2 regions of the Pseudomonas sp. Emmai genome follow, and region 2 is predicted to be linked to the other one. Evidence: riboswitches for the same ligand, from Rfam matches in the RefSeq annotation. Region 2 holds a riboswitch; the other holds the start of a gene.
What was found. A riboswitch is a leader RNA that binds a small molecule or an ion and turns the genes downstream of it on or off. The one in region 2 is predicted to bind cobalamin.
Positions count from the first base shown of each region.

Region 1: linked by a shared signal. The riboswitch ahead of cobO (cob(I)yrinic acid a,c-diamide adenosyltransferase) and the one ahead of cobW (cobalamin biosynthesis protein CobW) in region 2 are both predicted to bind cobalamin.

Region 1 is NZ_CM143685.1:2,210,970-2,215,177, forward strand. It holds gene ACY4LX_RS10025 (PQQ-dependent sugar dehydrogenase) at 1-1,151, opposite strand, end outside; gene ACY4LX_RS10030 (hypothetical protein) at 1,218-1,802, opposite strand; cobalamin riboswitch at 1,956-2,186, shown strand; gene cobO (cob(I)yrinic acid a,c-diamide adenosyltransferase) at 2,268-2,879, shown strand; gene ACY4LX_RS10040 (cobyrinate a,c-diamide synthase) at 2,876-4,171, shown strand; gene bluB (5,6-dimethylbenzimidazole synthase) at 4,168-4,208, shown strand, end outside.
Region 2 is NZ_CM143685.1:3,549,654-3,553,861, forward strand. It holds gene ACY4LX_RS16260 (CbtA family protein) at 1-695, opposite strand, end outside; gene ACY4LX_RS16265 (CbtB domain-containing protein) at 707-901, opposite strand; cobalamin riboswitch at 1,022-1,250, opposite strand; cobalamin riboswitch at 1,508-1,722, shown strand; gene cobW (cobalamin biosynthesis protein CobW) at 1,819-2,883, shown strand; gene cobN (cobaltochelatase subunit CobN) at 2,887-4,208, shown strand, end outside.

The DNA of each region.
Region 1 (4,208 bases), 1.3 Mb from region 2:
GCCGTGAACGGTACGAAAATCACTTTATAGCCGCTGTGCGGTTTGCGGTTCCACGAGCCGTGCTGGCCGACGAAAGCGCCGTTGGTAAACGGTGCCGGCAACTTGCTGCCTTCGGCAAAGGTAAAGCCCAGCGAGGCGGTGTGCGGGCCGACGGCGTAGTCCGGGGCGATGGCTTTGGCCACCAGGTCCGGGTTCTGCGGCTCGACGCGCACATCGACGTGCTGCCCGTAATAGCTGAACGGCCAGCCATAGAAGGCGCCGTCCTTGACCGAGGTGATGTAGTCCGGCACCAGGTCGCTGCCGATTTCATCGCGCTCGTTGACCGATGTCCACAGCGCACCGCTATTCGGTTCCCAGCCCATGCCGTTGGGGTTGCGCAGGCCGGAGGCGAAGATTCGGTGGTTGCCGGTGGCGCGGTCGACTTCCCAGATCGCCGCGCGACCTTCTTCCTTGTCCAGGCCGTTTTCGCCGACGTTACTGTTGGAGCCCACGGTCACGTACAGCTTGCTCCCGTCCTTGCTGGCGATGACGTTCTTGGTCCAGTGGTGATTCAGCGTGCCGCCCGGCAGGTCGATGACCTTCATGGGCTCTGACTTGATCGCCGTATCGCCGGTTTCATAGTGAAAACGCAGCAAACGATCGGTGTCGGCGACGTACAGGTCATTGCCGACCAGGGTCATGCCGAACGGCGAGTTGAGGTTTTCCAGGAACACCGTACGGGTTTCGGCCACGCCATCGTGGTCCTTGTCCCGCAGCAGCGTGATGCGGTTGGGGCTCGGCACGGCGGCACCGGCGCGACCCATGACTTTCTTCATCACCCAGCCGCGAATGCCTGTGCCGTCATCGGGCTTGGGCGGCGCGTTGGTTTCGGCCACCAGCACATCGCCGTTGGGCAGCACGTAAAGCCAGCGCGGGTGATCGAGATTTTCGGCAAACGCCGCCACCTGCGTGCCGGCTGCAGCGGTGGGTTTGGCACCGGCCGGCCAGCCGATCGCCGGGGCGATGTTCACCGTCGGGATCAGGGTTTTATTCGGTTCTGGCAACTTGGGCGAAGGGCCGGTGCCGTCCGTGACTTGCAGGCTGGAATGCTCGCCGCAGGCAACAAGCCCTCCGGCGAGCGCAATGACGAAAACGAGCTGGGGCTTGCGCATGCTGATCTTCCCTATGAATGCACTGTTTAATCATAGAGAAGTAAAAAAGCGCGATGGTTCAACCCGTCAACCACGGGCCTCTTTGAACAGCACGGCGATACCGGGGTGATAGTGGCCGGCTTCGTTGCGCAATTTGCGGTAGGCGTAGGGGAAATACCAGGCCACGGCGCAGGTGTGTTCCTTTTGCAGGTCGTCGACCATGTCCTGGAGTTCTTCCGGGGTCGCGCTTTGCTGGGCCTTTTGCGGGGCGACGAACAGGCAGCCGAGTTTCAGGTCGCTGGCGTAGCTGATGCGCTTGGCGTCGCTGGTGATATCGACCAGGGCTTGTGTCAGGTTCAGGCTGTTGACCTTGGGCCAGCGCTGGGTCGTCTGGAGGTAAGCACGTTCGTCGCTGGTGGCGATAAACAGGTCGGCGCGGGCATTGCGTTCGCCTTCTTCGACCTGCTTGCGGGTCGGCGTTTGTTGCAGCGTGACCATTTCCGCCATCCAGGCCGCCGCCGACAGCAGGCTGAGGTTGGCCTTTTCGTCAAACCAGTACGGCGTATCGTTGTCGCCGCGCACGGCGTTGTAGCGGTCGATACAGTCAAACCAGCGTTCCAGCAGCGGGCGCAGGAATTCCAGCTTCGGATTGCTGATGATCATGCCTTGCATGTGGCTCACCCTTGTTATTGTGTTGTGAGATGTGGCTCTTTGATATCATCGCTGAGCCTGTGGCACAAGAATAGCGGCAGATAATTGATCGACGGCAGTTATTCGCCCAGTGGCGTCCCGGCTTTAATTGACGCTCCACCCCCAACCCTCTAACCTTCGCGGCTTGTTTCAGGTGCTCTGTGGCTGCGGTCGACAGAGTGAAACAGGGAAACCGGTGAGTGATTTGCCCCACGTGTGCACAATCACGATCCCGGCGCTGCCCCCGCAACGGTAAATGAGTGAAAAACTGCGCCTAGAGCCACTGTGTTGAAAAACATGGGAAGGCGCGCAGTCCGGTGCAAACCGCTCATGAGCCCGGAGACCGGCCTGATCCATCCAGCGGCATCACGGTGGGCGATGCCAGGCTTCTTGCCGTCTATTCTTGTGCCTGCCCGCCGTTATCCAGCCTCAACGGAGAGCTCCCCCATGACTGATACCCCCGATCGTGACGAACGCCACCTGGCGCGCATGCAGCGCAAAAAAGCCGTGATTGACGAACGCATCGCCAACTCGCCGAACGAATGCGGCCTGCTGCTGGTGCTGACCGGCAACGGCAAAGGCAAAAGCAGCTCGGCCTTCGGCATGCTCGCCCGGTCCATGGGCCACGGCATGCAGTGCGGCGTGGTGCAGTTCATCAAGGGGCGTAACAGCACCGGCGAAGAGCTGTTCTTCCGCCGCTTCCCGGAGCAAGTGCGCTTTCATGTGATGGGCGAGGGCTTCACCTGGGAAACCCAGGACCGTCAGCGTGACATCGCCGCCGCCGAAGCCGCGTGGGAAGTGTCCCGCGAGCTGCTGCGCGATCCGTCGATCGGCCTGGTGGTGCTGGATGAGCTGAACATCGCCCTCAAGCACGGCTACCTCGATCTCGATCAAGTGCTCAGCGACTTGCAGGCCCGCCCGCCGATGCAGCACGTGGTGGTCACCGGTCGCGGCGCCAAGCCGGAGATGATCGAGCTGGCCGACACCGTCACCGACATGGGCGTGATCAAGCACGCGTTCCAGGCCGGGATCAAAGCGCAAAAAGGCGTCGAATTGTGAGTCAACCCCGTCACTGCCCGGCAGTACTGATTGCTGCGCCGGCCTCCGGCCAGGGCAAGACCACCGTCACCGCCGCGCTGGCCCGGTTGCATCGCAATCAGGGGCGTAAAGTGCGCGTGTTCAAATGCGGCCCGGACTTCCTCGACCCGATGATCCTCGAGCGTGCCAGCGGTGCGCCGGTGTATCAACTGGACATGTGGATGGTTGGCGAGCAGGACAGTCGTCGGCTGTTGTGGGAAGCGGCGGGTGAAGCCGACCTGATCCTGATCGAAGGCGTGATGGGTTTGTTCGACGGTACGCCGTCCAGCGCTGACCTGGCGCGGCATTTCGGCGTGCCGGTGCTCGGCGTGATCGACGGCACCGCCATGGCTCAGACCTTTGGCGCTTTGGCGTTGGGCTTGGCGAAGTATCAACCGGACTTGCCGTTTGCCGGCGTCCTGGCCAACCGCGTCGGCACCTTGCGTCACGCACAATTGCTCGAAGGCAGCCTCACCGAAGGCCTGCGTTGGTACGGCGCGCTGTCCCGGGAAACCGGGATCGAATTGCCCAGCCGTCACCTCGGTCTGGTCCAGGCCAGCGAGTTGAACGACCTCGATCTGCGCCTTGATGCCGCTGCCGATGCGTTGGCCAGCAGTTGCGAGGTAGCGCTGCCACCCGCTGTCGAATTCGCCGCCCCGGACGTGATCACCGCTGAACCGTTACTCAAAGGCGTGCGCATCGCCGTGGCCCGTGACGAAGCGTTTGCCTTCACCTACGGCGCCAGCCTGGATCTACTGCGGGCGATGGGTGCCGAGCTGGTGTTCTTCTCGCCGATCCGCGATACCCAATTGCCGGAGGCTGACAGCCTGTACCTGCCGGGTGGTTATCCGGAACTGCACCATGTGGCGCTGGCGCAGAACACTTCGATGCTGAGCGCAATCCGTGCGCACCATCAAGCAGGTAAACCCTTGCTCGCCGAATGCGGCGGCATGTTGTACCTGCTCGATTCCTTGACCGATGTCGAAGGCACCCGCGCGGAACTGGTCGGCTTGCTGGCCGGGGACGCCGTGATGCAAAAGCGTCTGGCCGCGTTGGCGTTGCAAGCCGTGGAACTGCCTGAGGGCTTGTTGCGCGGGCACACCTATCACCATTCGTTGACCAGCACCGAGCTGGAGCCGATTGCCCGGGGCCTGAGCCCCAACGGCGGGCGCGGGGCCGAAGCGGTTTATCGGGACGGGCGCATGACCGCTTCCTACGTGCACTTTTATTTCCCGTCCAACCCGCAAGCGATGGCGGCGTTGTTCAAGCCATGAAGCCAGAGGATCTTGCGTTCAGCGCGGCTGAGCGCGC
Region 2 (4,208 bases):
TGGCCATCGCTTTTGCGGCGGAACAACCAGGCGCTGATCAGGCCCAAGGCCAGCCAGAACACCACGTTGGTCAACTGCGAAGCGATTTTGAACTGCGATTCCAGGGCTTCAGGGGCCAGCATCGAGTGCACTTCCGGTTGCGGTGCGCCAATCACATGCGGAACCGCGAGGATCGCCACGCCGAGGATCTTCATCAGCCAGTGGCGGCTGAACACGATCAGCGCGATGCCGACCGCGGTGGAGGCGGCGGTGCCAACCCACCAGATCTGCCGTTGTGCCAGGTCGGCGGCGGCCGTGCCCGGCAATTCCGGTGGCAGGCCGAGGGTCGGCGCCAGTACGAAGGTCGCGTAGCCCGCCAAGCCCCAAAGCAGGCCCTGAGCGGTTTTGGTCGGCGCGCGCAGGGTGTAGAGACCAGCGAGCATCAACGCGAATCCGACGGCGACCACCAGGTTACCGCCCGTGGTGGACAGCACGCGCTGCCAGCCGTCTTCCGGCTCCCAGGCTTCGGCGTCGTGAGTGTGAGCAGCCATGGCGCCGTCGGTGTGCTCGTGAGCAACCACGGCCGCAGGCTCGGATTTTTCATAGGTTTCCGCCTGAAGAATCAGCGGAGCAACCCAGAAACTTTGCAGCAGGGTCAACAACAGGGCGGCCAGCAACCCGGTGAAACCTGCGGTTTGCGCAATACGCTTGAACATGTCGGCAGGTCTCAATGGCACGGGAACGCGGAGCTGTGACGGGTATCGTGGGCGGCGTTGTGCACCGCTTCGATGTGCGAGAAACCGGCGAAATACACCAGGCACGCACCCAGGATCGACGCGCATACGGCGGCGGTCAGGCGTTGGCTCAGGGTTGTGGTGCTGCTGGCGGTGCTGCTGTGGTCGGTGCTGCTGATGATCGACATGGCGCTTCCCTCTGGTCTGTCAGCGGGTGAATAGAGCGCATGAAAGACCCTTGCGCATAGGGTGCGCAAAGGTTCGAACAGCGCCCGCCCACCGCGGGTTTGTTATTCAGTGATCGTAGTGGTCACTTTGTGTTGCGGGCCGGTCTCCGGGCTCACGAGGGGCTTGGGCTTGCACCGAAACCTGCAAGAATCGCCTTCCCATGCCGAACTGCCGGCACAGTGGATCTGATTCTTCGCTCGCTTACCGTTGCGGGGGCAGCACCGGACTGACATGACTTTAGAGTAAAGCACATGATTCACCGGTTTCCCGTTTCACCCTGTGAAGGGCACCCGTAACAAGGCGCACAGGAGAGCATGGGCGGGGCGGGGGAGTCAATTGGCAGGGGTTCTCAGTTAAAGACCGAGTCGCTGCCTTCGCGGGCAAGCCTCGCTCCTACACGAGCGCCGCCGTCCTGTTGATCGTTCCCACGCGCAGCAAAGGAATGCAGCCCTGGACGCTCCGCGTCCCCATCGAAAGCCGAACGCGGAGCGTCCGTTGAGGCATTCCCACGCAGGGCGTGGGAACGATCATCACCCCGCAGACGTTGACCCGCCCCCAACCGATGCGTAGCCTTGCGCTTTCGAGGTTCTTCGGCGTCTGCCGAAGCTAAGAAGGGAACGCGGTCGATGCCGCGGCTGCCCCCGCAACTGTGAACGGTGATGTTCGCTGCCACGCCACTGCAAGCCCTGTCCAAAGGGTTCGCGGGAAGGCGCAGCGAATGCCAGGCCACCAAGGCCGGCGCACTGGAAGCCAGGAGACCTGCCTCGAAACGAATTCTCACTACAACCGGGCGGGGTGATCCGGTGGCGAAATCTTCCGCGCATTCATCGCCGCGGTTGTCGTCCCGTATGCCCGCCACCTTGCCAAAGGGCATCCGATGAAAACACTGGCCAAACTCCCCGTCACCATCGTTACCGGCTTCCTCGGCTCGGGCAAAACCACCTTGCTGCGCCACATGCTGGACAACGCCCAGGGTCGCCGCATCGCGGTGATCGTCAACGAGTTTGGCGAGCTGGGCATCGACGGCGAAATCCTCAAGCAGTGCTCCATCGGCTGCACCGAAGAAGAAGCCAACGGCCGCGTCTACGAACTGGCCAACGGCTGCCTGTGCTGCACCGTCCAGGAAGAATTCTTCCCGGTGATGCGCGAATTGGTCGCCCGTCGCGGCGACCTCGACCACATCCTGATCGAAACCTCGGGCCTGGCCCTGCCAAAACCCCTGGTACAAGCCTTCCAGTGGCCGGAAATCCGCAGCGCCTGCACGGTTGACGCGGTCATCACCGTGGTCGACAGCCCGGCCGTCGCCGCCGGCACCTTCGCCGCGTTCCCGGATCAAGTCGATGCCCAGCGCAAACTCGACCCGAACCTGGACCACGAATCGCCCCTGCACGAACTGTTCGCCGACCAACTCGCCAGCGCCGACCTCGTGATCCTCAACAAGGCCGACCTGATCAGCCCGGAAGACCTGGCCCGCGTACGCCTGGAAGTCGCCGAAGAACTGCCGCCAGCGGTCAAAGTCATCGAAGCCAGCAGCGGCCGCGTACCACTGGACGTGCTGATCGGCCTCGGTGCCGGCTCCGAAGAACACATCGACAGCCGTCACAGCCACCACGATCACCACCACGGTGACGGCGATGACGACCACGATCATGACGCCTTCGATTCCATCTCCATCGAACTGCCCCAAGCCGACGAAAGCCTGCTGATGGACGCGCTGACGCAACTGGTGGTCAAGCACGGCATCCTGCGCGTTAAAGGTTTCGCCGCGATCCCGAACAAACCGATGCGCCTGTTGATCCAGGGCGTGGGCACGCGTTTTGACAAGCACTTCGACCGTCAGTGGGGCGCCGATGAAGCGCGCACCACCCGTCTGGTGTTGATCGGCCAGGAATTGGACGCCGCGCAACTCGAAGCGCAACTGCGCGCCGCGCTCAGCGTTTAAGCCATGCACCTGCTCAGGACCCAGCCCGGCGGTTTCGTGTCGGATGACAACATTGCCGACCTTGGACAAACCCCCGCCGAGCTGGTGATCCTGTGCAGCGGCGACTCCAGCCTCGCGCTGCTCGCCGAAGCCGCGCAGCAGTTGCCCGACGACTACCCGAGCGTGCGCCTGGCCAATCCGATGCAGGTGCAGAATCACGCGTCGGTGGATTTGTACGTCGATGAAGTGCTGCGCCACGCCAAGGTGATTCTGATCTCGCTGCACGGCGGCATCGCCTATTGGCGTTACGGTGTCGAGCGGCTGGTCGAGCTGTCCGAACGCGGCGTGCAACTGATCCTGGTGCCCGGCGATGACCGCCCGGACCCGGAACTCAGCGACTTGAGCACCGTGGGCGCTGAAGACCGTGATCGCCTCTGGCAGTTTCTGCGTCAGGGCGGCATGGGCAATGCCCTGGATTTTTTCCGTTGCCTGGCCAGTCGCTGGCTGGACCGGGACTACGCCTGGGCCGAGCCACAAACCCTGCCGCGCACCGCGATCTACCACCCGAAAAAAAGCCCCGCAGACCTGAGCGATTGGCAAGCCGACTGGCAGGCTGATCAACCGGTGTCGGCGGTGCTGTTCTACCGCTCGCATTTGCAGGCGGCGAACACCGGTTTCATCGATATTTTCTGCCAGCGTCTGCAAGCAGCGGGTTTGAACCCGTTGCCGATTGCGGTGGCCAGTTTGAAAGAACCCGGCTGCCTGACGGTGGTCGAGGACCTGTTGGATGAAGTGCAGGCGGCGGTGATTTTGAACACCACCGGTTTCGCCCAATCCAGCCCCGAAGCGCCGCATTTGCGACCGTTTCGCCGCAACATTCCCGTCATTCAGGCGATTTGCGCCCAGGACAACGAACCCGGCTGGCGCGCCAGCGAACAGGGCCTCGGCCCGCGGGATCTGGCGATGCACATCGCGCTGCCGGAACTCGACGGGCGGATCATCAGCCGGCCGATCAGCTTCAAGGACCTGGCCTGGCGCAGCGAGCGCAGTCAGTCCGATGTGGTCTGCTACCGGCCGCAACCGGAGCGCATGGACTTCGTCGCCGAACTGGCGCGGCGCTGGATCGATCTGGCGCGGGTGCCCAACGGCGAAAAACGCATCGCGCTGATCCTGGCCAACTACCCGACCCGCGATGGTCGCATCGGTAACGGCGTCGGCCTCGACACCCCGGCGGCGGCGCTGAATATCCTGCGTGCGTTGCATAACGAAGGTTATCCGCTGCCCGCCGAGTTGCCGGACAGCGGCACCGCGTTGATCCAGCAGTTGCTTGGCGGCGTCAGCAACGA